DNA from 3 places in the Hwanghaeella sp. 1Z406 genome. Region 1 is predicted to be linked to each of the others. Evidence: predicted binding sites of a transcription regulator. Region 1 holds the regulator's gene; each other region holds the start of a gene.
What was found. Region 1 encodes LexA, which represses DNA repair genes until DNA is damaged. Its sites were predicted from a motif close to ATGTTCTANTTTGGTTC; they were not measured.
Positions count from the first base shown of each region.

Region 2: recA (recombinase RecA) is a predicted target of LexA. The motif match lies at 5,077-5,093, and genes of this name have one in related genera.
Region 3: ACOSDR_RS14745 (adenosylcobalamin-dependent ribonucleoside-diphosphate reductase) is a predicted target of LexA. The motif match lies at 3,079-3,095, and genes of this name have one in related genera.

Region 1 covers NZ_JBLZHU010000006.1:225,120-235,863, reverse strand. Annotated here, with positions in the region: gene lpxA (acyl-ACP--UDP-N-acetylglucosamine O-acyltransferase) at 1-650, shown strand, start outside; gene ACOSDR_RS13690 (LpxI family protein) at 676-1,527, shown strand; gene lpxB (lipid-A-disaccharide synthase) at 1,524-2,702, shown strand; gene ACOSDR_RS13680 (citrate synthase) at 2,738-4,039, opposite strand; gene gltX (glutamate--tRNA ligase) at 4,193-5,596, opposite strand; gene ACOSDR_RS13670 (ComEC/Rec2 family competence protein) at 5,737-7,926, shown strand; gene lexA (transcriptional repressor LexA) at 7,923-8,618, opposite strand; gene glp (gephyrin-like molybdotransferase Glp) at 8,753-9,973, opposite strand; gene moaC (cyclic pyranopterin monophosphate synthase MoaC) at 9,973-10,461, opposite strand; gene trpC (indole-3-glycerol phosphate synthase TrpC) at 10,464-10,744, opposite strand, start outside.
Region 2 covers NZ_JBLZHU010000008.1:101,817-112,560, reverse strand. Annotated here, with positions in the region: gene flgC (flagellar basal body rod protein FlgC) at 1-195, shown strand, start outside; gene ACOSDR_RS15750 (flagellar hook-basal body complex protein FliE) at 329-649, shown strand; gene fliQ (flagellar biosynthesis protein FliQ) at 729-995, shown strand; gene fliR (flagellar biosynthetic protein FliR) at 1,018-1,779, shown strand; gene flhB (flagellar biosynthesis protein FlhB) at 1,797-2,873, shown strand; gene ACOSDR_RS15730 (response regulator) at 2,870-4,939, shown strand; gene recA (recombinase RecA) at 5,170-6,270, shown strand; gene rsmA (16S rRNA (adenine(1518)-N(6)/adenine(1519)-N(6))-dimethyltransferase RsmA) at 6,306-7,193, opposite strand; gene pdxA (4-hydroxythreonine-4-phosphate dehydrogenase PdxA) at 7,190-8,215, opposite strand; gene ACOSDR_RS15710 (peptidylprolyl isomerase) at 8,212-9,531, opposite strand; gene ACOSDR_RS15705 (LPS-assembly protein LptD) at 9,531-10,744, opposite strand, start outside.
Region 3 covers NZ_JBLZHU010000007.1:164,503-175,246, forward strand. Annotated here, with positions in the region: gene ACOSDR_RS14740 (alanine racemase) at 1-533, shown strand, start outside; gene ACOSDR_RS14745 (adenosylcobalamin-dependent ribonucleoside-diphosphate reductase) at 663-2,948, opposite strand; gene ACOSDR_RS14750 (lysophospholipid acyltransferase family protein) at 3,198-3,920, opposite strand; gene ACOSDR_RS14755 (YdcF family protein) at 3,917-4,549, opposite strand; gene ACOSDR_RS14760 (cell division protein FtsX) at 4,561-5,463, opposite strand; gene ftsE (cell division ATP-binding protein FtsE) at 5,456-6,136, opposite strand; gene ACOSDR_RS14770 (MJ0042-type zinc finger domain-containing protein) at 6,354-7,295, shown strand; gene ACOSDR_RS14775 (VOC family protein) at 7,298-7,741, shown strand; gene ACOSDR_RS14780 (acyloxyacyl hydrolase) at 7,738-8,259, opposite strand; gene rpmB (50S ribosomal protein L28) at 8,572-8,865, shown strand; gene queG (tRNA epoxyqueuosine(34) reductase QueG) at 8,937-10,061, opposite strand; gene tgt (tRNA guanosine(34) transglycosylase Tgt) at 10,088-10,744, opposite strand, start outside.

The DNA of each region.
Region 1 (10,744 bases):
TAGGCGAGGGGTCGGAAATATTCCCCTTCGCCAGCATCGGCATGGCGCCGCAGGATTTGAAGTATCGTGGCGAGGAGTCCTTCCTGGAAATTGGGAAGCGGAATAAGATCCGTGAATATGTGACCATGAATCCCGGCACAGAGGGCGGCGGTTTGCTGACCCGGGTCGGAGATGATTGTCTGTTCATGGTGGGCGCGCATGTGGCACATGATTGTATGGTCGGAAATAATGTCATTCTGGCCAATAATGCGACCCTGGCAGGGCATGTGACGGTTGGAGATTTCGCCATTATTGGTGGCTTGTCAGCGGTCCATCAATTCGTCCGTATCGGCCCGCATGCCATGATCGGTGGCATGTCTGGCGTTGAAAATGACGTCATCCCCTATGGTTCCGTGATGGGGGACAGGGCCAGCCTGTGTGGATTGAATGTGGTCGGCCTGAAACGACGCGGCTTTGATAAGGAAACCATTCACAGAATGCGCTCTGCCTATCGCATGCTGTTTGCAGATGAAGGCACGATCAAGGAACGCGTCGCAGATGTTGCTGAAATCTTCGGCACAGACGAGGCCGTGAAACAGATCGTCGATTTCGTTCAGGCGCAGTCCAGCCGTGGACTGACGCAGCCGCGCGCTCTTGGACAGGCGGACTAGGCAAATAACAGGATTGGACGTCGCCATGATGCCCTTTGAAAAACTGGGAATAGTGGCGGGACGCGGGGATCTGCCGCTAAAGGTCGCTCAACGCGCCAGCGGCATGGGGGTGGATGTCACAGTCCTGATCCTGAAGGATCAGGCTGATCCGTCCTTGTATCAGGAACAATATGCCTGTCACGTTATTCGTATGGGGGCCGCCCAGGCATCCATCGATCTGGTCCGCAGTCTTGGCATTCGTGATCTGGTCTTTGTTGGCGCGGTCAATCGTCCATCCCTCTTTGAGCTTCGTCCGGATAAAAAGGCACTGACCATCGTGGGCAGCAGCCTTATGAAATTGGGCGATGACGGGCTTCTACGCTCCGTGATAACCTATCTGGAAGAGAAAGAGGGGCTGTTTGTTCATCCCATCCATACCATTCTGGATGATATCATGCCGGAATCTGGACAATTGGGCGCGCTTGCGGTGCCATTGGACGTACAGCCTGATATCGATAAAGGATGCGCGGTTTTGAACGCCATGGCCGGACTGGATATCGGTCAGGCGGTCGTGGTTCAGAATGGCGTAATCCTGGGCGTCGAAGCAGCGGAAGGGACCGATGCTCTTATTAATCGCTGCGGTCATTTGAAGCGCGCGGGGCAAGAAGGCGGCCATGGACCCGTTCTGGTGAAATTGAGCAAGCGGCAACAGACAGAGCGCGCCGATTTGCCGACCATTGGACCAGATACCATCAGCGCCGCCGCAAGGGCGGGGTTTTCCGGTGTGGTCATTCAGGCGGGCCGCAGCCTGTTGGTGTCTAAGGCTGAGACGATTGCGGCCGCGGATTCTGCTGGTTTGTTTCTATTGGCTGTGACGGATGGGGACGACACAAAGTGACGCTGCCGTCGCGCCCCTTGAAGGTCTTCATATCCGCCGGCGAAGTTTCCGGCGACATTCTGGGGGGGCGGTTGATTGCCGCCCTGAAAAAGCTATCGCCCCAGGGCATTGAACTGCAGGGGATTGGCGGACCGGAAATGGAAAAGGAAGGGCTGCACAGCCTGTTTCCCCTATCCGATTTGGCGATCATGGGGGTGATCGAGATCCTGCCACATATCCCGAAACTGAAGCGCCGGATTGCCCAGGCGGCCCAGGCGGCCATCCGCTTTGATCCAGATGTTATGGTGACGATTGATGCGCCTGGTTTCAACAAGCGCCTGGCGCGCGCCTGCGGGGCCACAGTATGGCCCAAAGTCCATTATGTAGCGCCCACGGTCTGGGCCTGGCGACCAAAGCGGGTCTTTGCGTTCAAGGCCTTGTTCGACCGCTTGCTGTGCCTGTTGCCGTTCGAACCGCCCTATTTTGAGGCTGTTGACCTGAAAGCAGACTTTGTTGGCCATTCCATTCTGGAAAGTGGTGCCGACACAGGGAATGGCCCCGGGTTTAGAAAGCGATTTAGCATTGCCTCTGATGCATCGGTGCTGTGTGTCCTGCCAGGGTCCAGACGTGGCGAAATGGAGCGACTGCTGCCCGTGTTTAAGGATGCTGTCGCAGAAACACAGATAAAACATCCAGGTTTGCACGTGATTATCCCGGCTGTGCCGCATCTGGTACAGGCAATTAAGGCACAAGCAGCAGATTGGCCGGTTGATGTGACTGTTCTGGAAGATCAGTCGCAGAAATATGATGCTATGGCCGCGTCAAATGCGGCGCTGGCAGCGTCTGGTACCGTCGCCCTGGAATTGGCATTGGCGCGGGTGCCAACGGTTATTGCCTACAAGATCAATGGGCTGACCCATTTTCTGGTGCGGCGCTTGATCAAAACACAATATGCCCATTTGCTGAACATTCTGGCCCAACGCGAAATTGTGCCGGAACGCATTCAAAGTGACTGTCTGGCAGGCCAATTGGCCCAGGATATTGATGCCCTTTTGGGGCCATCCGGCACGCAACAGGCGTCACTGCTGGCACCCTATCTGGATCAGTTGAAACCATCAGGCGAGGATGCGCCAAGCGTGGCAGCCGCCCGCATGATCCTTGCCAGTCTGACCATAAAAAACGCGGCCCAACAATAAGTTGAGCCGCGCTCTTCATGTCAGATAATTGCGTATTAGCGCTTATCTATTTCGATAAAATCGCGACGGTCCGACCCCAGGAACAACTGACGCGGACGCCCGATCTTCTGATGCGGATCTGCGATCATTTCATTCCATTGGGCGACCCAGCCGGTGGTGCGGGCCAGGGCAAACAGAACCGTAAACATGCTGGTCGGGAAGCCGATTGCCTTCAGAATGATGCCTGAATAGAAATCGACATTCGGGAACAGCTTGCGGCTGACAAAATACTCATCTTCCAGCGCGATACGCTCCAATTCCTGAGCGATTTCCAGCAGGGGATCATTCACGCCCAGTTCGGCCAGCACTTCATCACAGCTCTTCTTCAGAACGCCTGCGCGTGGATCATAATTTTTATAGACACGGTGACCAAAGCCCATCAGGCGGAAAGGATCATCTTTGTCCTTGGCACGCTCAATGAATTTGGGGATGTTCTTCACATCGCCAATCTGTTCCAGCATATTCAGAACAGCTTCGTTTGCGCCGCCATGGGCAGGCCCCCACAAGGACGAGATACCAGCGGAGATACAGGCAAAGGGGTTGGCCCCGGAAGAGCCTGCAATGCGTACCGTTGATGTCGACGCATTCTGCTCATGGTCCGCGTGTAGAATGAAAATTCGGTCCATCGCCCGTTCAACCGCCGGGGACAGGACATAGTCTTCCGCCGGCACACCAAAAGTCATGCGCATGAAATTTGCGGTATAGCTCAAGCTGTTATCGGGATACATGAACGGCTGGCCGATTGGATATTTAAACGCCATCGCCGCAATAGTCGGCATTTTCGCGATCAGCCGGTGAGAGGCGATCATGCGCTGTGCCGGATCATTAATATCCGTGGAGTCATGATAGAACGCGCTTAATGCGCCAACCACACCGACCATAATGGCCATCGGGTGGGCATCGCGCCGGAAGCCGCGATAGAAATACAGCAGTTGTTCATGCACCATCGTGTGATAGGTGATGGTGTGCTTGAACGTCTCGTTTTCCTTCTTATTGGGCAATTCCCCATGCAACAGCAAATAGCAGACTTCCATGAATTCACAGTTTTCCGCCAGATCTTCGATTGAATAGCCGCGGTGCAGTAGAACACCTTCGTCACCATCAATATAGGTGATCGCGCTGTCGCAAGAGGCGGTAGAGGTGAAACCTGGATCATAGGTGAAATAGCCGGTCTGGCCATAAAGCTTCCGGATGTCGATCACTTTGGGACCGACAGACCCGCTCATTACAGGCAATTCCCAGCTCTTGCCCGTCGCGTTATCGGTCAGGGTCATTGTATGCTGTTTTTTATCGCTCATGCTGGAACCTCCTAATTATCAATGTGCCCAATCTCTGTTACCGTGTGCCCCATGAGTGTAGGGCAGGGCTGAATATGAGCATTATCTTCGCTTCGGTGCGGAACAGTACAAGGTAATGACGCAGCGCACAATATGGCGAAAGTGCCTACAAATTTATGACTCTGCTGGAACTGCGGCAATCCTGGCCAAACACTCATCACGTCCCAGGACAAACAGCACTTCCATCAGGTCAGGAGAGGCATTGCTGCCCGTTACAGCCCCCCGGATCGGTTGAGCGACCTTGCCAAAGCCAAGGCCTTTCGCGTCGCAATAGGCCTGCATCGCATCATGTAAGGACTCGGTTGTCCAGGGCGACAGGGTGGATAAGACCTGATCGGCAAAATCCTTGGCGATTGCCGGGCCATCGCCCGAAACCAGTTTTGCCGCCTTCGGATTTTCCAAGGGGAAATGGGGGCGTTGAACATAAAACCGCGCAGCATCGGCCAGTTCAGGAAGTGTGCTGGCCCGCTGTGTCAGGCCGGGCATGCCCGCTGCCAGGCGTTCAATCATATCCGCATCATCAGAAACATTCAGGGCAGGGGCGATCATTCTGGCCAATCGCACCGGATCGGATTGCCGCAGGTAATGAGCATTCAGGTTTTGCATACGCTGAAAATCCATGCGAGACGGCGACCGACCCACCGCATCCATATCAAACCAGGCGATTGCCTGTTCTTCCGAGATGATTTCCTCATCCCCATGGGACCAGCCCAGGCGCAGCAGATAATTTTTCAGGGTTTCCGGCAGATAGCCCATTTCCCGATACTGCTCCACCCCCAAAGCGCCATGCCGCTTGGACAGTTTCGCCCCATCTGGACCATGGATCAGGGGGATATGGGCAAAGGCTGGGACAACCCAACCGGCCGCAAGGAACAGATGGTGCTGGCGGAAGGCATTGACCAGATGGTCATCCCCCCGGATCACATGGGTGACACCCATATCGTGATCATCTACGACAACAGACAGCATATAGGTCGGCGTGCCATCGCCCCGCAACAGGATGAAATCATCCAATTGATCATTTTCAATCGTCACATCGCCTTGTACCAGGTCGTGGATCGTCGTGCTGCCGCCATCACGGGGCATTTTGATCCGGATTACCGGATCAACGCCTGCCGGTGCAGTCGCCGGGTCCCGGTCCCGCCAGGTCCCGTCATAGGGTGTCTTGCGGCCTTCGTCCTTCATTCTCTCGCGCATCGCGACCAGTTGATCTGGTGTGCAATAACAGTAATAGGCATGTCCTTTAGCCAACAGATCACGGGCAACCTGGGCATGGCGCGCGGCCTGGCTGGATTGCATCAGAATGTCGCCGTCGCCTTCTAGGCCAAGCCAGGACAGGCCGTCCTTGATCGCGTCTATCGCTTCCTGGCTGGAGCGTTTCTGATCGGTATCTTCGATGCGCAGCTTGTACTGGCCGCCATGATGACGGGCAAACAGATAGTTGAACAGGGCCGTACGCGCGCCGCCAATATGCAGAAATCCGGTCGGAGAGGGGGCAAAGCGCGTAACAACAGTCATGGTCACTCCTAAAATGAGATCGTGATTTAGCAAATGCGTGTGTCCTTTAGCACAGCAGCCACCTGTTGGGCAAAGCCTGGAAAAGTATCTCGCCAGTCATGACCTGTCGCTTTATGGTGGCATTCTGGCGGGGGGACACCATGAACAGCGGTCATTTTAAAGGCCAGAACGCAGCGTCGTTTATGCGGCGGGATAATACCTTTTCTGCCCGTTTTTGGCAGAATGCCCTTGCTGCAACCCTGGCCGGCGAGCGGGACCGGTGGGCTTTGTGGTGCCCTGTCTTCTTTGGCATTGGTATAGCCGCATACTTCTCCCTACCCATAGAGCCACCGCTTTTGCCCCTTGTATTCTGCGGCGTCCTGGCAGGCCTGATCACAGGTGTGGCGCATTGGATGGGGGCGCCACGCCTTTCTGGAATTCTGATTCTGTTGCTGTTTGCCCTATTCGGACTGACCTATAGCGTATGGAAAACGCACTGGGTGGCCGCCCCGGTTCTGGAACGCGCGCAGGTCTATCCTGGCATGAGTGGCCGAGTTGCCGCCGTCGAGACATTCCCGGACGGTGCCCGCATTCGTCTGAAGGATTTAGACTTCGGCTGGCGCGGGCGGGGCGATCCAGTCCCCGAAGTCGTGCGCATTAAGCTTCGGGCGGGGGCATATCCTGGAATTGGAGATCGGGTCCGCCTTATGGCCCGACTATCGCCCCCGCCCAGACCTTCTTATCCAGGCGCTTATGATTTCGCCCGTGTGGCCTGGTTTGATCGATTGGGCGCTGTCGGGTTCAGCCTGTCGGATTGGGAAAAGGTTCCGCGCCTTTCAGAACCCGATCTATGGGAAACAGCCCATATAGCGATACAGCAAACCAGAATGGATGTTTCCGCCGCGTTGCAGGCTGCCCTGCCTGGCATACGGGGCGGGGTCATGGCCGCCCTGTTGACCGGGGATCGCGCCGCCGTGCCTGAACCAATTCTGGAAGACCTGCGCCAATCCGGACTGGCCCATCTGCTGGCTATCTCCGGGCTGCATATCGGCATGATCGCCCTGATCGTTTTTGTGACCTTGCGTTTCCTTCTTGCCCTGCGGGAATCTTGGGCACGCGATCGCCCAATCAAAAAATGGGCTGCTTTCGGGGCGTTAATCGCATCTTTTGGCTATCTGTTGCTTTCCGGCGCGACGGTTCCAACCCAACGGGCTTTTCTTATGACCGGCCTTGTTCTGGTGGCAGTGTTGACCGATCGACAGGCGATTTCCATGCGTTTGGTCGCCTTTGCAGCCATGGTGGTGTTGTTGATCGCGCCGGAAGGCCTGATCGGCCCCAGCTTCCAGTTATCTTTTGCCGCCGTGATTGCCCTGGTCGCTGTTTATGAAAGCTATCGATTTGGGGGTGGGAAACAGGATGGGGCGCGCGGATGGAGCAGAAAGGCGGCCTTCTATATGGCAGCGGTGTGCCTGACCACGGTGATCGCCGGGGCGGCGACCGCCCCTTTTGCGATCCATCATTTCGGCAGGATTGCGCATTATTCGGTCCTGGCCAATCTCGTCGCTGTGCCAATTGTCACCTTTTGGGTGATGCCCATGGGGCTGTTGAGCCTGTTGGTGATGCCCTTCGGCCTGGAAGCATGGCCCTTATCGGCGGCGGGATGGGGGATCGATGCGGTGCTGACCATCGCCCATTGGGTCGCGACGTTACCCGGTGCCACTGGACACTTGCCCCCCATGACCGGTTGGGGCCTGATTTGTGTCACGTTGGGCGGGTTATGGGCGGCAATCTGGCGGCATCGGTGGCGATATCTGGGGGCGCCTTTTGTGATCGCCGGATTGGCCTCTCCCCTGTCACAGCCAACGCCTTTGGTGCTGTTCCATGAAACTACGGATCAGGCTGCGATCATCTGGCAGGGCAAACTATGGGTCCAGTCCACACGGCGCGATAAATTCACCCTGTCGGTTTGGCAGGAAAAGACGGCGCTTCCGCTGGGCGGGGATTGGCAGGATCTGATGGCCTTGCGGGAAACCCCATTGCATTGTGATCCTTTGGGATGCAGCCTGAACATTACCCTGTCAGACGGTCGGGCAGGGGTGTTTGCCTTTACCCAGGACCCAAGGGCGGTTGCCGAAGATTGCCTGCAGGCCGATGTGACCCGGCTGCCCATCGTCCCGCATCCCAGCCTGTGCCGGGAACGTGCCGCGATCACTCCCGCCGATCTGTATCGCGATGGCGTGCATGTATTCTATGACAGCAAGCCAGCCCTTGGCGTGGAAACGGTTGAGGCAGCGCGGGGACACAGACCCTGGACCAAATCCGGGTTAACCAGCCAACGGTCCGTGGATTAGTATTTCCGCAGCAAACCGACCAGCCGACCCTGAACATTTACCTGATCGGGGCGATAAATCCTGGTTTCGTAATTCTGGTTGGCGGGTTCCAGGGCGACGCTTTCCCCCTTGCGGCGCAGGCGTTTCAGGGTGACTTCCATCCCTTCAACCAGCGCGACGACAATATCGCCATTGCTGGCATGTTCCGTGCGCTCAATGATTACAGTATCCCCGTCCAGGATTCCGGCATCGATCATCGAATCCCCTTCAACCTCCAGGGCATAATGATCGCCGCGGCCCAACAGGGTGGCGGGCACATCAACCAGCATGGAATGATCGCGCAGCGCCTCAATCGGTGTTCCGGCAGCGATCCGGCCATACAGGGACAATTGAACGGTGTTACCGCCGCCGCGCATCATGGATCGTTTGCTGCCAATTTCCTTCTGGCGCAGCATTTCGACGCGGCGATTGCGGATCGGCAACTGCTCCGGCGTCGAATTCTCAGGCAAGCGCACAACTTCCAAGGCGCGGGCGCGGTTGGGCAGGCGTCGCAGGAATCCACGCTCTTCCAGCCCTGTGATCAGGCGGTGAATCCCAGACTTCGATTTCAGGTCCAATGCCTCTTTCATTTCTTCGAAAGAAGGGGATACCCCCGAAACTTGAAGTTTGTCGTGAATGAACATCAGGAGTTCATATTGTTTCCGGGTCAGCATCTTGTTCTTCTCCTGTTCATGGGGCGCAATGGCGCTCAGACCGTGATTACCTGTTCTATGGACTAATTTTGTTCGCACTCTGTGTCAAGGGGTAAAATTAGAACATATGTTCTCTTTAGCGGGTATATGTTCCCCTAAAAGCTAAGATACCCACCAGAAAACAGCATGATTTCAACCGGTTGCCCCATTACTGCCGGAGGAGCATGTGGCAGGCGTCGCACCAGGCAATCCGCCGCTGCCAGACGGCGCATCATGGAACTGTCCTGACGCTGAAAAGGCTCCGCCACCAGAAAACCATCCGAATCGCGTCGCAGGGTTGCGCGCATGTAATCTTCCCGCTGATCGTTCTGGCCAAGTTCAACGCCCAAACGCGCTGTTTCGAAGGCCGGGTCTGTATCTTTCATGCCGGCAAGGCGCGCCAGGGCAGACTGTCCAAACAACAGAAAGCAGACCAGCGCAGAGACCGGATTGCCCGGTAACCCCAACATCGGCATTTCGTTTAACAGGCCAAACATCAGGGGCTTGCCGGGTCGCATAGCAATCTTCCAGAAATCCAGCTTCAGGCCGACATCCTGCAACACACTGCCGACAAGATCATGCTTACCGACCGAGGCGCCCCCCGTCGTCAACAGCAGGTCATGACCGGCGGCATGATGAGCCAGGGCTTTCAGCGCCTCCGGATTATCCGCCGCAATGGGCAGCAGCGTTGGTGCACCGCCTGCCGCTGTAATCGCAGCCGCCAGGGCGGGTCCATTGGAACTGACAATCTGATTGGGTCCCAGCGGATCGCCCGGCATGGCAATTTCATTTCCCGTCGAGAGGATCGCAATGCGGGGTTTACGATATACCGACAGCCAGGGAATGTTCATTCCGGCGATTGTGCCAATATCCCGCGCGGTCAGGCGATAGCCTGCGGGTATTAACTCATCGCCTTGGGCAAAATCCAACCCGGCCTTGCGCACATAGGTGCCTATCCGCGCGCCTTCCCGGATGGTGACGGTGCCGGTCTGTTCGTCCGCATCCGCGTCTTCCTGAATGACGATCGTATCGGTGCCGGCGGGCAGGGGGGCACCGGTAAAAATCCGCACACAATGACCGGCAGGCACCTCTGTTTCATAAGATGCGCCTGCTGCAACCTCCGCAACGACTTTCAGCGATACCGGCACCGTCTGGACATCCGCGCCACGCACCGCATAGCCATCCATGGCAGATACGTCCTTAGGAGGCTGCGTGCGACGCGCCAGCAAAGGAGAGGCCGTGACCCGGCCAAGCGCCTGATCCAGTGATATGGTTTCAATCCCAACCGGCGTCAGGGCTGACCGAATGCGTTCACGGGCCTCAGCGACGGAAATCATCAGGAATTTGTCTCCGCAACCCGATACTCGCCTGATTTGCCCCCCGCTTTATGAACCAGATGGATATCTGTAATTTGCATCGCCTTATCAATCGCCTTGACCATATCATAGACGGTCAGTGCGGCCACGGACACCGCAGTCAGGGCCTCCATTTCCACACCGGTTCGGCCTTTCAGCTTCGCCGTGGCTTCAATCCTGACCCCAGAAATCTCCTCATCCAGGCTCAGGAAAACCTTTACCGATGTCAGGGCAAGGGGATGACACAGCGGGATTAAGTCCGGCGTGCGCTTTGCCCCCATAATGCCTGCCAATTGCGCGACGGTCAGGGGATCGCCCTTTTTCACGCGGCCCTCCTTGATCGTCGCCAGGGTTTCCGGCGCCATGCGCACCAGACCACGGGCCGTTGCTGTGCGTTCGGTCTCCCCCTTGTCGGAGACATCGACCATCACCGCATTGCCGTTCGCGTCAAAATGGGTCAGTTCTGCCATGGTCAGGCTGCCTGTGCACGGGTCAACAGGGCCAGCGTAGCAGCCGTCACGTCGTCCTGACGCATCAGAGATTCGCCAACCAGAAAGCGCATCGCGCCGACTTTCTCCATCCGTGCCAGATCAGCCGGGCCGTATAAACCACTTTCCGCCACAAGAACCTTGCCCTCAGGTACCATTTCAGACAGTTCCTCAGTAACTTTAAGATCCACCTCTAAAGTTTTGAGATTGCGGTTATTTATGCCGAGAAGAGGGGACTTTAGCTGCAAGGCACGCTGCATTTCTT
Region 2 (10,744 bases), on a different contig from region 1:
AATTCAGATTTTGATCTGAAGTTCGATCCGGCCCATCCTGCGGCGAATGAGGATGGTTATGTCCTGTTACCCAATGTCAGCACATTGGTAGAGAGCATGGATATGCGTGAGGCGAGCCGAAGCTATCAAGCCAATTTGCGCGTTGTTGAAACTGTAAAGGGAATGTTCGCCCAGACTGTCAGCATTCTGCGTTAGGCTTTTGCTGGATGGCCGTGTCATCTGCGGGGAGGAGAGACCCTGGCCGGTGACATGATGGGAAACAAGAGTGGGATTGAGGAGAGGGGCGTAATCGGGTTAAGATGCCCGTGCGCTGTTAAGGAGAGAGAGCATGGCCATAGATCCGATGAGTGCCGCTGCGGCCTATCGCGCGAATGCGACGGGTCCGAATATGTTCCATACCGGCAGCCAACCACAGGCTCAGCCCGCGTCCGGGTCCAGCTTTCTGGATATGGTCAAGGGCGTTGCCGAAGATGCCATGCAGTCTAACTACAAGGCGGAAGAAGTTACCGCCCGCGCGATGGCTGGGCAGGCCAATGTGACCGAGGTCGTGACCGCCCTGGCTGAGGCTGAATCAACCTTAAGCACCGTTGTGACTGTGCGTGACCGGGTGATTTCTGCCTATCAGGAAATTTTGCGGATGCCGATCTGATCATCCTGTACTGGGGCAGAATCGGTTAGATTGCAGGCACCCTGTTTGGTGACAGGGTGAATTTTGCGTCAGAGATGCCATGAACGAAGCACAAGCCCTCGATATCGCGCGGGAGGCGATTTACGCACTCCTTATCGTGTCCAGTCCTTTGATGTTGATTGGATTGGCCGTAGGTCTGGTTATCGCTGTGTTCCAGGCACTGACACAAATTCAGGAAGTAACGCTGACTTTCGTGCCTAAGATCATCATCATTTTTCTGGCTATGCTGGTGCTGCTGCCATTCATGTTGCGCCATCTTCAGGATTTGACGCTGTTTCTGATGGACCGGATCGTCGCGATTGGATGAGTCCTGACCCTAAGGTCCTGCCATGCTGAAAGCATTGCTGACGGCGGAAGTATTTACCGTCTTTATGGTATTCGCGCGGATCGGCAGCGCCTTTCTGACCTTGCCCTCAATTGGCGAGTCTTTCCTGAATCCCCGCGCCCGGTTGACCTTGGCCGTGCTGCTGTCCCTGGTGGTCGCGCCAACGGTTGAACCTTTGATACCGGCCATTCCCGCGCGCCTGTCTGATATGTTGGGATTGATCTTTATCGAAATTCTGATCGGCATTTTTATTGGTGCCGTGACGCGGGTTCTGTTCATGGCCCTGGCGATTGCAGGGTCAATTTACAGTTTCATGAGTGGCCTTGCCAGTGCCCTGATCTTCAATCCCCTGGCATCGGATCAGGGGGCCTTGCTGTCGATCTTTCTGTCCCTGGTTGGCTTGCTGCTGATTTTTGCCACGGACACACATCATCTGTTGATCCGGGCAGTCGTTGAAAGCTATGTCCTGTTTAAACCCGGTGTTTATCCGATGGTGGGGGATATGGCCGATGTGATGACCCAGACAGTGGCGAATTCCTTCAAGTTAGGCTTTCAACTAGCATCCCCGATTGTGGTGGTCGGGTTGTTGTTTTATGTCCTGTTGGGGCTTCTGGCGCGACTGATGCCTCAGATGCAGGTGTTCTTTATCGCGATGCCACTGCAAATCATGATGGGGCTGTTTCTCTTGATGACAACGCTCAGCGCGATGATGATATGGTTCATGAAGCAGTTTCATGGGCTGCTGGGGCAATTTCTGCCATTCTAACGGGGCTTTAAGGCGCGATGTCGGAACAATCAGACGACTCCCAAAAAACAGAAGAGCCCACTTCCAAACGGCTGCGCGAGGCGCGCGAAAAGGGCCAGCTGGCCGTTAGCAAAGAGGTGAATACCTGGATATTGTTATTTGGTACAGGCATCATGATTAGTTTTGTATTCCCGTCTTTGATGAATAATTTAACACAGATCTTGATCACTTTCCTGGAACGCCCGGACCAGTTGCTGGCGGATTATGGTGGTTTGGGCCAGGTCCTTTCAAAAATGCTGGTGGAGGTAGCCACGCTCTTGATGGTGCCGCTGGGGGTGTTTGTTGTTCTGGCTGTGATCTCAGGTGTGGCGCAGACGGGCTTTAACGTATCTGCAAAACCAATGGAGCCGGAACTCAGCAAACTCTCTCCCTTAAAGGGGTTGAAGAAGCAGTTTTCCAGCAAGCAACTGGTTGAATTCGTTAAGGGGTTGATCAAGATCGGCCTGGTTGGCGCGGTCGGAACCATCTTGTTGCTGCCAGAAATATCCAGACTGGACACACTGGCCAGCATGGAAGCAGCCGAACTGTTGTATGAGATCCAGATTCTGATCATTCGTGTGTTTATCGGGATATTGGCAATCCTGTTCGTGATCGCGGCTCTGGACGTTGTGTTTCAGCAATATCAACACATTAAACAGCTGCGTATGACGAAGCAGGAAGTGAAGGAAGAATATAAGAACACGGAAGGGGACCCGCAGGTAAAGGGGCGCCTGCGACAAATCCGGATGCAACGATCCAGAGAGCGGATGATGCAGGCTGTACCAACGGCGGACGTTGTGATCACCAACCCGACGCATTTTGCTGTGGCGCTGTCCTATAAGCCCGAAACCATGGAGGCGCCTGTACTGGTTGCTAAAGGGCAGGATCTGATCGCCCAGCGCATTCGCAGCATCGCAGAGGAAAATGACATCGCCATTGTTGAGAATCCCCCCCTCGCGCGGGCTCTTCACGCGACTGTTGATTTGGATCAGGAAGTGCCGGCTGAGCATTTTGAGGCGGTCGCACAGGTCATTTCCTATGTGTTCAATCTGAAGGGGCGGAGGATGCCGACATGATCCATCGCCTGTGGGGCGCGCTTCTTGGGCGGGTGAAGTGGCGTCGAGTACAACAGGTGGGCGCTGAGCGATTGCAGGATATGGAAGACCATCATGTTGCCTTGTTGAGCGCCGTCGGGGCCAGCACGATCAGTTTGACTCTTTCTGGCGAAGGCATTGCAACAGTGGCGGCTGTCTGTGATCCGCTAAACGTGTTTGATGGTCGGGTCGGACCCGACAGCAGCGTTGAAGAGGTTGCCCGCATTCTGGGGGGCACCCGCGATATCAGTGATGCGCTGGATTTGGTTGTTGAACGCTGCAAATCAGCGTTGCACGAATTGGAACCTTTGCCGGAACCACCTGTTTTTGCCATTCCGGCGAAAGAGGGGCTGGACGGTGATCCGATTCGATGGATCAGCATTCGCGGCACCGCCCTGTCATCTGCCACTACGCCCGGGGAGGCACCTTCAGGAGAAGGGTTTTCCGGCATTCGGGTTCTTCTGATTTTAAGTGAGGTGACGCGCAACCGTCAGCGAATTGATGATATGGAACGCAAGCTGGCGCTGACGAACAGGGCGTTGGATCGTGCCCCATTCGGCCTGACCGTCATTGATGCGGATGGCCGCATGGATCAGGCAAATTCAGCGTTTCGGCGATTGATCGGGGGGCGCCCTGTTCAGGGGCGGGCGTTTCATGAGCTTTTTCATTTGGATGATCAGCCCCGGCTGTCCGTTCTTCTGGACCAGGTTCTGAAGGGGGTTGGCGGCGACAGACAAGCGCCAGAACCGATTGATATGCGCCTGGCCGCCACCCAAGAGCGCATTGTGACCCTATATGCAAATCGCACGGCCTTGCCAGATCAGGACAGGCCGGGTGTTCTGTTCCATGTCTTGGATTCAACAGAGCGCAAAAGGTTGGAAAGCCAGTTTGCCCAGTCGCAAAAGATGGAAGCGGTTGGTCAATTGGCGGGCGGGATTGCGCATGATTTTAATAATGTTCTGACGGCCATTATCGGGTTTTGTGATCTCTTATTGCATCGTCACCAACCCGGAGATCCATCCTTTGCCGATGTCATGCAAATTCAACAGAATGCCAACCGGGCAGCCGGTCTGACCCGCCAATTGCTGGCTTTCTCGCGGCAACAGGCAATTCGCACCCGCGTGGTGGATGTCACGGATATGTTGGCAGAATTGTCCAATCTGTTGCGGCGGCTTCTGGGCGAAACAGTTGAACTGATGATTGTTCACGGCCGCGATTTATGGCCTGTAAAAGGTGATCGTGGTCAATTGGAGCAGGGCATCATAAATCTTGCCGTGAATGCAAGGGATGCTATGGAACGGGGCGGCAGGCTGATTATTCAGACCGATAATTTCGCTGCGGACCGTCCCTATCAGATGCGCGATCAGATCATGCCACCTGGCGATTATGTGATGATCACAGTGACCGACACGGGGTCTGGAATGACACCGGATGTTATGGGGCGGATTTTTGAACCCTTTTTCACCACCAAGGAGGTCGGGCAGGGGACCGGTTTGGGGCTGGCCATGGTTTATGGCAGTATCACCCAAATGGGCGGCTTTATCGTTGCCCATTCTGACGGGGCCGGGAAAGGAACGTCTTTCAGTCTTTATTTGCCGCGCGCAACAGAGCTGGAACGTGTTGCTGCAGAGAATGAAGGCCATGCCCAGAACCCTGAAATGCCGACCGTGGATGACACAGGTGGGGAACGAATCCTGCTTGTTGAGGATGAAGATGCCGTCCGGCTCTTCAGTGCGCGGGCGTTACGGTCAAAAGGGTATGAGGTGACAGAAGCCCGTACCGGGGAGGTCGCCCTGGAAATTCTGAAGGATAAGTCCTTTGACCTGTTGGTGACGGATATGGTCATGCCGAAAGTGGATGGCGCGACCCTTATTCGAGAGGCGCGGAAAGAAAATCCTGACCTGCCGGTGATCTGTATGTCGGGCTATACCCGGGAGGCTGTGGCCAATGAGGTGGCGGAATTACCGATGGTGCGGTTCCTGTCCAAACCATTTTCATTGAAGCAGTTGACCGCAAGCGTAAGGGGCGCTCTCGAATCGGGCGACTAAATCCGCTGGGACGGACCACGAATTCCAACCCTTATCAAAAAAATCCAAATGTGAGTCTCTTAAGAACATCCAGGGCACACCAGGAACACAACTACAGGATTTTCTCTTTTTCCTGTGATTTCATATAGATAAAATGAGAATAAAAAAAGAACTTGCGGAAAAGAACAGAACATGTACGGTATCGCCAGTTGCATGAACAACGTGGCTGTGACAGGAAGGATATCGCAATCATGACACAAGCGGCATTGCGCCTCGTGGGCAAGGAAGACATGGACAAGCAGAAAGCATTGGAAGCAGCCTTGAGCCAGATTGAGCGTTCCTTCGGGAAGGGCTCTATCATGAAGCTGGGCCAGCAGGACAGTTTGGACATCGAAGCGATCTCAACGGGGTCTCTGGGTCTTGATATCGCCCTGGGGATCGGGGGCGTTCCGAAAGGGCGCGTCATTGAAGTCTTCGGGCCTGAAAGCTCGGGTAAGACCACGCTGGCCCTGCATATCGTGGCAGAGGCGCAAAAGGCCGGGGGCACCTGTTCCTTCATCGATGCGGAACATGCACTGGATCCGGTTTATGCCCGCAAGCTGGGGGTGAATGTTGATGAATTGCTGATTTCTCAGCCTGATGCCGGGGAACAGGCACTGGAAATCGCCGATACGTTGGTTCGGTCTGGTGCTGTGGATGTTCTGGTCGTCGACTCCGTGGCGGCCCTGGTGCCGCGGGCGGAGTTGGAAGGGGAGATGGGCGACAGCCATGTCGGTCTTCAAGCGCGCCTGATGAGCCAGGCCCTGCGGAAGCTGACCGGATCCATCAAGCGGTCTAATTGTCTGGTTATCTTCATTAATCAGATCCGCATGAAGATTGGTGTGATGTTCGGCAGCCCGGAAACCACGACTGGTGGAAATGCGCTGAAATTCTATGCCTCGGTTCGGCTGGACATTCGTCGCATCGGCCAGATCAAGGATAAGGACACTGTGGTTGGTAACCAGACCCGCGTGAAGGTCGTCAAAAACAAGGTGGCTCCGCCCTTCCGCATGGTTGAATTCGATATCATGTATGGCGAAGGAATTTCCAAAACCGGTGAATTGATTGATCTGGGCGTGAATGCCGGGATTGTTGAAAAATCCGGGGCCTGGTTTTCCTATGAAGGCACGCGCATTGGTCAGGGTCGTGAAAATTCCAAGCGGTTCTTAACGGAAAACCCGGATGTCGCCCAGAAAATTGAATCAGCCATTCGCTCCAATGCAGGTATCTTGTCATCTACAATGTTGGATGGCCCCGACCCGGTAGAGGCGAAAGAGGCGGATTTGTCACCAGACGACGCACCTGAGACGTGATCTGGTCTGTCTGACTTTACAATATGATATGCCTGTTATTCCGACGGTAGGGAGTTCCCTGCCGTCGGTTTCTTTTGTGCCTCAACAGCACTGGTCAGGGCGACAAATTCCGCGACGCTCAATTCCTCGGCCCGACGTGTCGCGGTGATACCGGCTGCCTCCAGCACCGTTTCGGGGGTTGCGACCAGGCTTTTCAGGGATCCCCGCAGCATTTTACGGCGCTGACCGAAGGCGGCCTGGGTCACTTGTTCCAGGGCCGCCATGTCACAGTCAACAGGCGCTGGTTTTTTTGGGATCAAAGAGACCACTGCCGATGACACTTTAGGCGGGGGCGTGAACGCCTGTGGCGGCAGGGTTAAGGAAATCCGGGTATCACAGCGCCAATTGCACAAGACCGACAGGCGCGAATAGGCCTGGTCGCCGGGGCGGGCGACAATCCGCTCTGCCACTTCCTTTTGGAACATCAGTGACAGGCTGGCGATATCCTGTGCCTTGCGTAACCAATTGATTAATAGGGGGGTTGCGATGTTATAGGGCAGATTGGCGACGATCTTCACCGGGCCTGGTCCAAGGGTGGTGTAGTCCATCGCCAGGGCATCGCCCTCGATAAGGCGTAAGCGTCCCTGGGACGCTTGTACCAGGGGGGCAAGTGCCTCCAGACAGCGGCGATCCTTTTCAATAGCAACAACGGAACTGGCCCCCTCACTGATCAGGGCGCGGGTCAAACCGCCCGGGCCAGGGCCAACTTCAATTATGGTTCCGACTGATAAATCGCCGGCACTGCGGGCGATTTTGCTGGTCAGGTTCAGGTCTAGTAGAAAATTCTGTCCAAGCGATTTCCGTGCCGCAAGGTCATGCGCTTTGATGACGTCCCGCAGGGGTGGAAGTGCGGCTAGGGCTGTTGAAACTGTCGTGTCGCTCATGATTGGGTACGGGCCATTGTCGCAGCCAGGCGCAAGGCGCTGATCAGACTGTCCGGACGCGCGATCCCTGTCCCTGCAATGTTAAAGGCAGTGCCGTGATCCGGCGATGTCCGGATAAAGGGCAGGCCCAGCGTGACATTCACCCCGCCATGGAAATCCAGTGTCTTTACTGGAATAAGTGCCTGATCATGATACATACACAGGGCCGCATCATAGGTGGCGCGGGCTTCTGCGTGGAACATTGTATCGGCGGGCAGGGGCCCCAGGATCGTCATCCCTTCTGCCCGCAACTGGTCCAGGGCGGGGGCTAGGATGGTTTGTTCTTCATCCCCCAAGGCGCCGCCTTCACCTGCATGAGGGTTCAGCCCTGCAACGGCAATGCGCGGGGCGGCGATCCCGAAATAGCGTTTCAGATCGGCATTCAGGATACGGGCGGTTTCTACAATCAAATCGCTGGTCAATATGGAAATGGCATCGCGCAGGCTGGTATGGACTGTGACAGGAATTGCCCGCAGGCCTTCTTCTTTCAGCATCATGCCCCCGGCAAGCATCATGACCGTGCGAGGGACGGCGGCCAGATCGGCCAGATATTCCGTGTGACCCGGATGGCGGAAGCCGCCCGCATATAATGCCGCCTTATGAATTGGGTTTGTGACCATCGCACACACCGTGCGGGCCTTGCATAAGGTAACGGCGCGATCAATTGAGGCCAGGACGGCATTGGTATTTGCCGGGTCAGGCTGTCCCGGATTCACCTGGACCGGAAGGGACTGCCGAAGGACCGGGATCGCGTTGGCAAAGACAGCGTTTGCTTCGTCTGGGCTTGTAATTTCAACGATCGGGACCCCACCCCCTAATGCATCATCCAGCGCCTGCAGGCGATCAGGATCATCAATAAGCAGAAAGGGCGGAATATCATCACTGTTGCGGCGCAGCCAGGCTGCGCGGGCGATTTCGCCGCCAATTCCGGCAGGTTCCCCCATGGTCAGGGCAATGGGCGCCAGGCGGGGCGTGCTGGTCATAAGCGGATGTCGATAAAGGCCTCGCGCCGCAAGTCCCGCAACTTTCTGCGCACCAGCAGTTCGAGACGTTCATTGGTCAAACGCGCATTCAATTGCTCGCGGCTGGGCAGTGTCAATCCGGCGTCCTGGCGATCACAAATAGTGACCATCACAACAGCCCGTCCCATATCAATAGGGTCTGATGTCTGTCCTGGCTGCAATCCGTCAATGGCCTTCTGCGTGGCGGCGGGCAATTCGGATATGGCGATATCTTCCGCGGCGGCAACACTGGTCTCAGGCCGCCCCTGGCCAAAAGATTTCAGCGCATCGCAACTGGTAATCGAGGCCTTTGCGGCGGTCAGGGCCGCCATGGCATCTGACTTGGTGGCCGACCCGCTGTCCTGGGGAATGCGCTGGATCAATTGAAACAGATCAACCTTCGCCTGACCGGGATCGCGACCAATGGTTTGGCTGTCGGTGACATATAGCAGGTAAAACCCGGTTATGCTGCGGATCGGGGCCGACACCATGCCCGGGGACAGCGATTGCAGGGCAGAGTCCAACTCATCTGGTAGCTGACCCGGCGCGATCCAACCCAGATCACCGCCCGAACTGGCCGTGCCGCTTTGCGAGAAGCTGCGCGCCAATGACGAAAAATCCGCCCCATTGCGGATTTGGTTCAAAAGGCGCTCTGCGTTGCTGCGGATTTCATTGGCTTCATCGGGGTTATCGATGCCCAGAAATATTTCATACACCCGCTTCTGAGGTTGATCGGCAACAGCGGTCAGGCGTGCCAATTCCTCATCAATTTCTTCCTCGCCCACATCTATCTGACGCATCAGCCGCCGCCCGACATATTTGGCCCAGGCGATTTGGGCATTGTATTGATTTCGAAGGGTCTGGATATCAATTCCCCGGCTGGCCAACAGGCCGGCCAGCTGATTGGCGTTCATGTTATTGCGTTGTGCCAGGTTGCCAATTTCGGTCTCTATTTCCTGATCGGTGGCGGTGACGCTGTTGGCGGTCGCCTCCTGCAATTGCAAACGTTCATCAATCAGGCTGCGCAGAACCTGTGGCATCAGGCGCTGACGGGTTTGCGCGTCCAAGTTCAGGTTTGAAGACAGCGCTGCAAGGCGCAGTCGTTGCTCAAGATCCAGCACGGAGATAATGTCGTCGTTCACGACGGCCGCAATGCGCATCAGGTTATTTTGCGATTGCGCCTGTGCCGTAGAGATGGTGAAGGCACACACAATCAGCACGGCAATGGCTAGAAAGGTCCTGCCACAGCTAAGCCATGCCCTTGTGGGGATGTCCAAAAACATGAAGCGATCAGGCATTAAAAGGTAACCTCTCCCAACGTCTTATAGGTCAGTGTGAAGATGAAGGCATCTTCCTGTTCTATGTCGACGCTGTTGATATAGCTGCGCAGGTATCTGCCCAGGAAGATAAAGCATTCGTCTTCATATTTCAGGCTGGCAGTATGGCTCAGCGATCCGCCGCCATCTCTCAGATCCTGCAGCGTTCCAACCTCGGTCGTCCAGTTATCGGTCATCTGTGTGCTGACGTTAAGGTATAATTCTTCAATGGACGCAGCATCCGGACTCAGACTGTCTCTTATATAGGTATAGTTGGATGAAAAGCGAAGGCCGCTCCCGCCAGCTGAAAATCCAAGCTCGTTCCGGTTGGCCTTGAACTCATTCGCGGCATAATTAAAGCGATAGAATAATGAAAAATAATCATTTGGTGTGATTTCCAAACGTCCAACCCAGTCTGAACGTTCATTCTCGAGGCGCGCATCGGTGGCGAGGTCCTGATCGCTTCGGAAGCGATAGCTTTGACCGACGAATAGAGACAACCGCCCCCCATCATCCTGGAAATGCGACAGGTTGATCCCCGCCACGGCTTTCTGTCCGGTTTCTACGCGGTCCAGTCCCGGGGTCCTGTCAGCGGAGAAAACATTGATGTCATCGGTTTCAAAGACGGTGCTGTCGCTGTTAGGAATGTTTTCGGGGTTACCACCATTTGGCGAGGCATACAGGGCCACCATAGGTTCAATAACCTGGCGTCCCCCCACGGAATAGCGGGCCATGGGATACCGGGATTCCAAGCCCACTCTGGGAATGACACGCCCGGTCAAGCCATCGTCAACACTGCGCCCGGCTGAGTCAAAGCGGCTGTCCTGATCGACGTTATAGAGGTCACCCCGCAGGCTGCCGGATGCTGTCGTGACCAAACCCCAATCCGCGATAAATTCGCGTTCATATCCAGCACTTATCGAGAAACGCTGGCTGTCAGCGTCATCGCCATCCGTCAGACCGCGCGCATTGGCGTCCAGGGTCCAGCGGCCGCCATATTTTCCCGCGTCGCCCACGCCATTGTAATCCAGCAACGGCAGGATGATGGGGGTATCGGATCGCTGTCCCAGGCGCAGGTCCTGAAAGGAATAGGCACGCGCCGCCATATAGTTGCGCCCCCTGAACCCTTCGGCATAAACCGTCGATGTCATAGAATTGCCCGGGTCTTCCCAGAAGTTGAACTTTCTAAGATAGG
Region 3 (10,744 bases), on a different contig from region 1:
CAGAACGTTTGCGCACCGCCGGGCATGCCGTAAACACCGTCAGCGCCGGATCCACCCCGACTGCCTTGTTCAGCCAGGATGCGACCGGGCTGACCGAATATCGCGCAGGGGTCTATGTCTTCTTTGATCTGGACCAGCAATCGCGCGGTGTTTGTCAGACTCAGGAGCTTGCCCTTAGCGTCCTGGCAACGGTTATCGGGCATAACCGGGAATCCAGCAAAATTCTGCTGGATGCCGGGGGGCTTGCCCTGTCAAAGGATATCGGTGCCAACGCCTTCCGTCCTGAAGTCCGCTACGGGGCCGTGGTCGCCGTGGATGGCCCGGCCCTGAACGATGTTTATGTGACCTCTGTCAGTCAGGAACATGGCCATGTGAAGGTGACGGATCCGGCCCTGTTTCAGCGATTGCCAGTAGGCAGTCGGGTACGAATTCTGCCCAACCATGTCTGTATGACCGCCGCCGCCTATCCCGTTTACAACGTGACGGATGGCGATACCCTTATCGACCAGTGGGACCGCTGTAACGGTTGGTAAGGTGATTAGAGCATCATGCGTTCGCATGAGCGCACACATGACACTCTAACCACTTGTTTCTTTAGCAAATGCGTCGTCGCAAACGATTCCGTTTGCTCGGGATTTGCTCTAAGGACCAGTCTGAACCGGTTAGCCGCAGCGGGACCAGCCACAGCTTTCGCAGGTGTCACAGCCTTCCTGATGCACCAGGCCGGGCTGACCACAGCGCGGGCATTGCGCGCCGCCCCTGTCTGTTGATCCATGGGCCCGCTTGGTGCCTCTTGCGGGTCGCGTGATCTCCCCATCCTCATCACTGCCCAGAAAGCCGATGGCGATCATATGACGCTCAATCACTTCCCCAATGGCTGCCAGGATGGAAGGGACGTAGCGCCCCTCTACCCAATAGCCACCGCGCGGATCGAAAACCGCCTTTAACTCTTCCACCACGAAGGCAACATCGCCGCCCCGCCGGAACACCGCACTGATCATCCGCGTTAAGGCGACGGTCCAGGCGTAATGTTCCATATTCTTGGAATTGATAAAGACCTCGAACGGGCGGCGTCGACCCGACGATTCGATCACATCATTGATGGTGATATAGGTCGCATGATCACTTTCCGGCCAGCGCAACTTATAGGTCTGCCCCTCTAACGCGCCGGGACGGTCCAGGGGTTGGGACATGTAAACCACATCCCCTTCTGCCTGCGCTGTCTGCGGCACGGGGGCAGCGTCCGCAGGCAGGGTCGCCTCAACACTGAGTACTGATCCAGTGACCTCATTGGGGCGATAGGTTGTGCATCCCTTGCATCCCAGGGCATAGGCGCGGGCATAGACATCCTTGAAGGCCTGAAAGGAAATTTCAGCAGGCAGATTAATGGTCTTGGATATCGAACTGTCGATGAACCGTTGCGCGACGGCCTGGATTGCCAGGTGATCCTCCGGCTGCAGGGCCTGAGCGTCGACGAAATAGTCCGGCAATTCACTCTCTGCACCGAATAAGTCCCGATACAGGCGATAGGCATAGTCCACAACCTCGTGACTTTCCCGACTGCCATCGGGTGCAAGGACCTTGCGATGGGCGCGAAAGGAAAAGGCGGGCTCTATCCCCGATGACACATTCTCCGCCACCAGGGAAATCGTGCCGGTCGGCGCGATGGACGTGACCAGCGCATTCCGGATACCATAGCGCCCGATATCCTTGCGAATATCCTCTGGCAATTCCGCGATGCTTTCCCCGGCCAGATAGGGTTCCGCCTGAAACAATGGGAATGCACCCTTTTCCCCCGCCAGATCAATCGAGGCCCGATAAGCCGCATCGCGCAGGCTGGCCAACCATTGTTCCGTCAATTTCAAGGAATCCGCACTGCCATAGCGCGTGCGGCACATCATCAGGGCATCTGCCAGACCGGTCACGCCCAGGCCAATACGCCGTTTCGCCATCGCTTCCTGCCGTTGCGCATCCATTGGAAAACGCGACAGGTCGATCACATTATCCATCATCCGAACCGCGATGGTCGCCAGTTCCGCCAAAGCATTCACATCCAGATGGGCGGCTTCCGTAAACGGCTGCTGGATCAGGCGTGCCAGGTTAATCGACCCCAGCAGACACGCGCCATAGGGGGGTAAAGGCTGCTCCCCACAGGGGTTGGTCGCCTGAATCGTCTCACAATAATGCAGATTGTTGCGGGCATTGATACGATCGATGAAAATGACGCCAGGCTCTGCATGGTCATAGGTGGACCGCATGATCTTGTCCCACAGATCCCGCGCCTTAACAGTCCGGATCACAGCGCCATCAAATACAAGATCCCAGGGCCCATCGGCGGCAACGGCCTCCATAAAGGCATCACTGGCCAGAACCGACATGTTGAAATTGGTCAGCTTCCCAGCCGTGCGCTTGGCAGCGATAAATTCCTCAACATCAGGATGATCGCACCGCATCGTCGCCATCATGGCGCCCCGGCGATAACCGGCGCTCATAATCGTGCGACACATAGAATCCCAGACTTCCATGAAAGACACCGGACCCGACGCATCGGACCCGACGCCTTTAACCAATGCCCCCCGCGGGCGCAGCGTGGAAAAATCATAACCGATCCCGCCGCCATGCTGCAGCGTCACCGCCGCTTCTTTCAGATGGTCAAAAATGCCGACCATATTGTCTGGAATCGTGCCCATCACGAAGCAGTTGAACAGCGTTACCTCACGTTCGGTCCCGGCCCCGGCCAGAATCCGCCCGGCGGGCAGAAACTTAAAATCTGCCATCGCTTCATAGAAGCGCGGCTCCCATATCGAAGGGTCTTTTTCCACTGACGCCAAGGCCTTAGCCACCCGATGCCAGGTATCCTGTAACGTTTTGTCCACAGGCGTCCCATCCGGCTTTTTCAGCCGGTATTTCATATCCCAGATACGCTTGGAAAAAGTACTAAATTCCAAATGGTTATCCTCGTTTGGATCGTTCTGAGATTGGTGTGAAATTGGCTACAGGCATTTCCAATTTCCGCCTAACTATCAGATATATAATGACTTTTTTATTATAACGCGCAAATGCGATTCAAGTCAATCGATGTTCTGTTTTTGTTTGATGACAGTCAATTCAAGAGATCTTGGGCGATAATTTGGATAAGATTTTGAAATCAAAGAAGTTCGGGCAATTCATGCTGCCCTGTGAAACACTCCACAAAGTTATCCACAGGTTTCTTCACCGATCCGTTTGCACTCTGATTCTATTACATTTTCCAGCCTGTCCATAAAGCTTTGCCGGTCAAGACCAGGCGGTATGGCAGGCAGGATGGAAACAGTGATCGTGCCCGCCCGCTTCAGGAAACTGTTGCGCCGCCAGCGCATCCCCGAATCTAGCGCAATCGGGATCACCGGAACATTCAACGCGCGATACAGGGCATAAACGCCCGGGTGATAGGGCGCGGTCACCCCCGGCGCAACGCGTGTCCCCTGTGGATAGATAACGACCGAATAGCCATCTTTGATGACGGCGCGCCCCTGCAGCACCATACTGCGCATGGCCGACGCCCCGGCGGCGCGATCAACGGCGATCATGCGCATTTTGGAAAGATACCAGCCAAAGAACGGAACTGATTTCAGTTCCTGCTTTAGGACAAAGACTGGCTTTGGCAGAATATGGCTGAACGCCATCGTTTCCCAGGCCGATTGATGTTTGGACGCATAAATCGCAGGGCCGTCGGCCAGAGCCGCCCCTTCGGCATAAACCACCCGATATTTTATCCCGGCAAACAGCCAGGCACAGGCCACACCATAAAATATCCAAAACCGAAAGAACGGTCGCCCGATCCATTCAGGCAACAGGATCAAGGGCAGATACAGAAATCCGATAACAATCGTTCCGCCGTAAAAAGCAAATCCAAACAACAGCGACCGCAAAACCGTCATAGTCTCTCCTCCGGGCCGAGCACCAATTCCCGAAGGGTTTGACGAATCCAGACCAGAATAAATTTCGTATATTCTCCCGCGATCAGGGCTGCCGTGCCTGGATAGCGGTACCACCTTTCATGTTTCACATGATCAGGGGAAACGGGATGCGGAACAATCCTAATTCCCGGCATCACAGCGCGAAATTCCAGCAAGCTGCGCGGCATATGATAGCCAGCCGTCACCAGTCGAATAGAATGAATTCCAGCCTCCTTAACCCAGGCGGCCGTTTCCTGGGCATTGCCATCAGTGTCCACCGCGTCATGCCCTAAAATGATGCAACATTGCAGTCGATCCGGCGCGCGCTTTTGAATGCGCAGCAATTCTGCGACATCCACGCCACGATGCACCCCGGACACGAACAATCTGTCGGCCGCCTTTGCCTCCAACAGTTCGATGCCCGCCTCCAGCCGCAGCGTGCCGCCGGTCAACACAACAATGGCATCTGTCTTTTCCGATAGGGGGGCCGGGGTTTCCGGGATCGTGCTGGCAAAAACGACAAAGCCCAGGGCCCAGCCCGTCGCCAGCACTGCGACAAGTAGCAATCCAATTGGGTAGCGCCGCTTTCGGCTGTCCCGTCGTCGTGCCATCGCGCGGCCTCCTAGACCATCCGCGCCAGCGCCCGCATCACTGTGATGCGCGCCGCAATCATCGCGATCAGGGCTGTCGCTAACGGCAACAGGGCCAAAACAGCCCAATCCAATGGCGCCAGCACCGCAACCCCCGGCAATACGGCCCCGGTTGATGCCGCCCCCTGGCCCAGCCCGATGACAGTCAGGGCCGTGGCAAAGACCCCAAACAATCCGCCTTTAAGGCCAGCCTTCATTGCCTCCCGGGCAAACTGGCTGGCGACATAACCGTCCCGTGCACCAAACAGATGCAGCAATTCAATGGTTTGACGATGGGCCAACAATCCTCCCCGCGTGGCAAAAATCACCATGATCAAACCCGCCGCCGTGACAATCGCGACCAGCACCGCCGATACCAGTCGCAACGCGCCCAGAAACGCCACCAGACGTTCCTGCCATTGCCCATGATCATCAATCAGCACACCAGGTGCAACTGCATCCAATCGGCGCCTTAAATCACGCAAATCAAGATCTGACGCAATCAGACCGCCTTGCAATTCGACGGCAATCAAGGATGGAAGCGGTAAATCACGCGGGTCGATGTTTTGACCAAGCCAAGGTTCCAATAGACGGCGCATCTCTTCCGTGGCCAGGGCCTTCGCCGATGACACACCCTTGGTACCGCGCAGAACGTTCAGCGCCGCCTCAACCTTTTGGGTCTGGACATCCGGGGACAGCGCTTCATCCGAAGGGGGAGGGATTTGGATGGTCAGTGACCCAGTCAACCCCGCTTCCCATCGATCCGCAAAGGCCGATAGAACAAACGCCCCGGCCAGCGCCAGCCCGGCAATGTAAACCATAACAGCCACAATCCAGGGCATCAGACGAGAGGCCGGATCCTGATTGAACGGAATATCGGTCTTACGTTTAGCCATCGTAAACCGGGTCCTCTCCTACGCGGCTTAGAATGCCATCTTCCAGATGCAGGACGGGATGTCTGAACTTTTCAATCAAGGCGCGGTTATGGGTCGCGATCACGACGGTTGTTCCCTGGCGATGCAATTCCTGCAACAGGAATAACAGCCGCACTGCATAGGCATCATCCACATTCCCCGTGGGTTCGTCGGCCAACAGCAATTGCGGCCGCGTCACAACGGCCCGCGCAATGGCGGCGCGTTGCTGCTGCCCGCCAGACAGGGTCGCAGGCCGGGCATGGGCCTGATCATTCAACCCGACCCAGGCCAGTAACTCCCCGACATGCTTGCGAATCATGCCCTCAGACGCCCCCTTGATCTTCAGCGGCAGGGCAACATTTTCGAACGTGGTCAAATGGCCCAGCAGTCGGAAATCCTGATACACAACACCTATTTGGCGACGCAAGGCGGGCAGATCGGCCCGGGGAATCGTCGACAAATCACGATTGAAAATGTCGATCAGGCCACGACTGGGGCGATGGGCCAGATACATCAGCCGCATCAAGGACGATTTGCCTGCACCACTGGCCCCCGTCAGAAAATGAAAGGAGCCTGGGGGCAACTCAAACGTCACGTCGCGCAGGACCTCAGGGCCGGTCCCGTATCGCATGCCAACATTTTCAAACCGAATCACGCCGGTTGTTCCATTTACCATGATTAGACAAGTGAATCTGGGGTCTTGTGACCCCGCGCACAATGGCACGCGTCGCAGGTCTTGGCAAAGCCGGGCCATGCCCATATCCGGCTTAAAATTGACGCCGCTGAAACCGCTGGTAAAGTTGCGCGAATCGCCAAAATCTGCGATGACAATTTGACTATCCTGGTTTTCCTATGAAAGCGGCGCGGTCCTTATGATTCTGACATGCCCCAATTGCAGCACTAAGTTCCGTGTCAAAGATGACGCGATTGGGCCAACGGGTCGCAAGGTAAAATGCCGGAATTGTGCAAATGTCTGGCATGCCATGCCAGAAGGAATGGAAGAGCCTGCCCCCGCCCCATCGTCCACGCCACCTTCCAGCCAGCGCCCTGCACCCACGCCAGTAGAACAGCCCGAATTTGTGGCTCCTGCGGACCGAATGGAGGAAGATTTCGCGCCGCCCCCCGCCGCCGCCGCACCGCTGCGATCGCCCGCGCCCAATAGCATGTCGGCCAATGATATGAATTCACCGCCGGATGGCATGGACCCGCCGCCGATTGCACCGGATGGAGATTTCGTGCTGCGTCAGCGCCAGCCCAAGGTGGAAAAGAAAAGTCCCGTCATGGCCTGGGTGATTTTACTGATTCTGCTGATCGCCACCGGGGCCGTTGGTTTCTTCTTCCGCGATGGCATTGTCGCCGCCTATCCCCCCATCGCCAGAGTCTATTCCTGGGTAGGACTGGACGCCAATCTGCTGATCAATGGTCTGATTCCAGAAGCCGATGACGCCAAGGCCATCCAGACCGAAGACGGCATTCGACTGGTCTTTACCGGTAAGATCACATCGAAATTGTCAGAGCGCGTGGATATTCCCCTGCTGCGGGGATCCCTGGTGGATACCAACCAGCAGGAACTGCATGTTTGGACCTTCACTGCGGACAAGCCTGATATCCTGCCAGGGGAAACGGTTTCTTTCACGACAGAGGTCGTTAATCCGCCGTCGGGTGTGACCAATGCGAACTTCACGCTGCTGCCCAACACCGAAAGCGCGATTGATGACGGCCCTACCGGAATGAATGCTGATGACCCTTCCAAGACTATGGACAGCGAAAGTCATGGAACAGACTCTCACAGCACCGAAACAAACAGCAATTAGAAATGCAGCCTCCCCCCTTTCATGTTAAGCAGATAGATCACATTGTTTTACGGATTGCTGACCTAGGGAAATCCTTGCGGTTTTATCGCGATAGCCTGGGGTGCACGCTGGAAAAGGAACAGCCTGATATCGGCCTGTTCCAATTGCGGGCGGGCGACAGCCTGATCGATTTGATTCCGTTAAACGGTCAATTAGGGGCTGCAGGCGGCGTGGGTCCTGGAAAAGAAGGGCACAATGTCGACCATTTTTGCTTGCGGATCGATCCCTTTGATCCAGAGACCCTGTGTGCTCACTTGCAAGCCGTCGGCATTCCCGCACGACAGCAAGATATTGCATCCCGCTATGGTGCAGACGGTCAAGGCCCTTCGCTATACATCACGGACCCAGACGGGACTGTCGTGGAGCTAAAGGGCCCCCCAGACCGGATTACCAACCCGGTTGATTAGTCGCCAAACAGACTGGTCAAAGGATAGGAATAGTGCAGATTGATGACTTCGGTGCCGGGGTTGTTTTCATCCAGTCCCGCATTCGACAGATGATACAGGCTGAGGCCAAGACGGGAGCGATCATCGAATCGATAGGCAAATTCAATCGCAGACCGGAACTCAACCGGATATCCCAGATCCTTGCCGTCGCCATCATGATACAGGCCCGGCGCAAAGGATGGGGTGATCACAAAGCGACGCCCCATGAACAAATCCAACCGAATCCCCGCATATCCATAAAACGCCGTATCACTGGTCGCCATTACGCCGACGAAGGGATTAAAGACCCACCATTTCGAACCTGAAATATACTCCAGATGAAACTCGGCCGCGCTGTGGTCGTCATTGATATCGTAATAGCCAGATCCAAATCGAATAAAGGACGGTTCTTTATCTGTGTCTTGCGCCATAGAAGGCGACATAGACACACTATAGACAGCCGCGAAAATCGCGAAAATCAGGCTAACACGTGAAAACACGGCTCTTCCCCCAACACACCACTTGATCTTTGAGCTCTCTCGAGCGTCGAGACTATGCCCCAACATTTTGAAAAACTCACGAAAAATGCGCAAATGTGCCAATCAGACGCATTTTATGTAGCCAAAGCGCAACAAGACCTTAAAACCGGCGCGAAAGGCTTGACGACCAGGGGTCCGATACCCTAAATGCACCGGCTTTCCTGGATGGAGACATCCCAAGGGGGCTTATAAGCAAGCAATAACGCGGAAGAAAGCCTGCCGCCGAAAGAAGAGCGGGTGGAACTTCTGAAATGACTGGAAAGGACTAAAGCCATGTCTCGTCGGTGCGATATTTCCGGCACAGGCGTGATGAGCGGTAACAACGTTTCTCACGCTATGAACCACAGCCGTCGGCGCTTTTTGCCGAACCTGCAAGTTGTCCGCCTGCAAAGCGATATCCTGGGCGAGCGCATTCGCATGCGCCTGACCACCCGTGCCATGCGCACGGTGGATAAAAAGGGCGGTATCGATGAATTCCTGCTGAACACGCCGGCCCGCAAGCTGACGGATGAAGCCAAGAAGCTGAAGCGCCGCATTGTGAAGCGCCAGGCCGCCATCGCCAAATAAGGCGAAGGGTGCCGCGCAAATAGCGTGTGCTAGAGTATCAGGCCCGCCCCTTTAACAGGGGCGGGCCTTTTCTATTCGATTGCCCATTCCGCCAGAACGTCAGGGTCGGTTTCCGGTTCCATTCGCTCAGACTTTAAACGCTGAAACTCTGTCGTCGATAATTGGCTCAAGGCCCAAACTGCCGCCCCCCGCACAATCGGATTAGGATCAGCCAGCAGGCCAATCACAGCAGGCACCAATGTATCATTCCCGCTATTGCCCGCCGCGATCAGCACATTGCGCAAAAACCGGTCCCGCCCGATGCGCTTAACCGGTGACCCTGAAAAGCAGGCCCGGAACGTCGCATCATCCAGACCCAGATACGTCGCCAATGTCGCCCCTTGAACCGTCTCGCGGGGCAGGAACCACGTCTCCTGGCTGGGGGTGGCAAATTTATTCCAGGGGCAGACCGCCAGGCAGTCATCACAGCCATAGATCCGATTGCCCATCGCCTTGCGGAATTCCACCGGGATGGGCCCCTTATGCTCAATCGTCAGATAGCTGATGCAGCGCGTCGCATCCAGGGTATAGGGCGCGGGGAAGGCCTGTGTCGGGCAGATGTCCAGACAGCGCCGACACCCGCCGCAATGATCCCCCTGCGCTTCATCTGCGACCAGATCCAGGGTGGTATAAATCTCCCCCAGAAACAGCCAAGACCCATAATCGCGGGACACCAGATTGGTATGTTTACCCTGCCAGCCAACACCAGACAGCGCGGCCAGCGGCTTTTCCATCACCGGGGCGGTATCGACAAAGACCTTAACATCCCCGCCATACTGACCAACGATCCAGCGTGCCACCTGCTTCAGGCGTTTTTTGATCAGATCGTGATAATCACGGTTGCGGGCATAGCAGGAGATATTGGCAAGGTCCGGTTGCTCCAGCATCGCCATTGGGTCTTCTTCCGGCCCATAATTCATCGCCAGAACAATCACGCTGCGCACATCGGGCCACAACCCTTTGGGCGACCGCCGCCGGTCCAGATGATCACCCATCCAAGCCATATCCCCATTCTGCCCGCTGTCCACAAAGGCCTGCAACCGCCCCTGCTCCCGCTCGCCCATCGCGGCGGGCCCAAACCCCACAGCCTGAAACCCGGCCTCCAGCGCCTGGGAGCGGATAGCTTGTTTTACTTCATCTGATTGGACGACTTGCATAGCGGCAGAGTATCGAGTTTTACAGCCTAACGCACTGGGATATCCCCAACCGCCCGTTCCGCATGGAATGCTGCCTCAAAATCCTGGAACCGAGCGGCTTCAATCGCACCCCGCATGCCGGCCATCAATTGCTGGTAATAGGCCAGATTGTGCCAGGTCAGCAGCATGGGCCCCAACAATTCCTGCGCCTTGATCAAGTGATGCAGATAGGCGCGGCTGTACTTGGTGCAGGCGGGACAGGGGCATTCCTCGTCCAGGGGTCTTGGATCATCGGCATGGCGGGCATTCTTTAAATTGACCGTACCGCGCCTAGTGAAGGCCTGGGCATTGCGGCCCGACCGGGTGGGCAGGACGCAATCAAACATATCAATGCCGCGCTTTACCGCGCCCACCAGATCGTCGGGCTTTCCAACCCCCATCAAATAACGCGGGCGATCCCCCGGCAGGGCGGGCGTCGTGTAATCCAGAGTGGAAAACATCAACTCCTGCCCTTCGCCCACGGCCAGACCGCCCACCGCATAGCCGTCAAATCCAATATCGGTCAGCGCCGCGATGGAACGATGGCGCAGAGTTTCATAGATCCCACCCTGGACAATCCCAAACAGGCCATAGCCAGGCCGCGCCTTAAACGCTGCCTTGGATCGCGCCGCCCAGCGCATGGAAAGCTCCATGGAGGCAGCAGC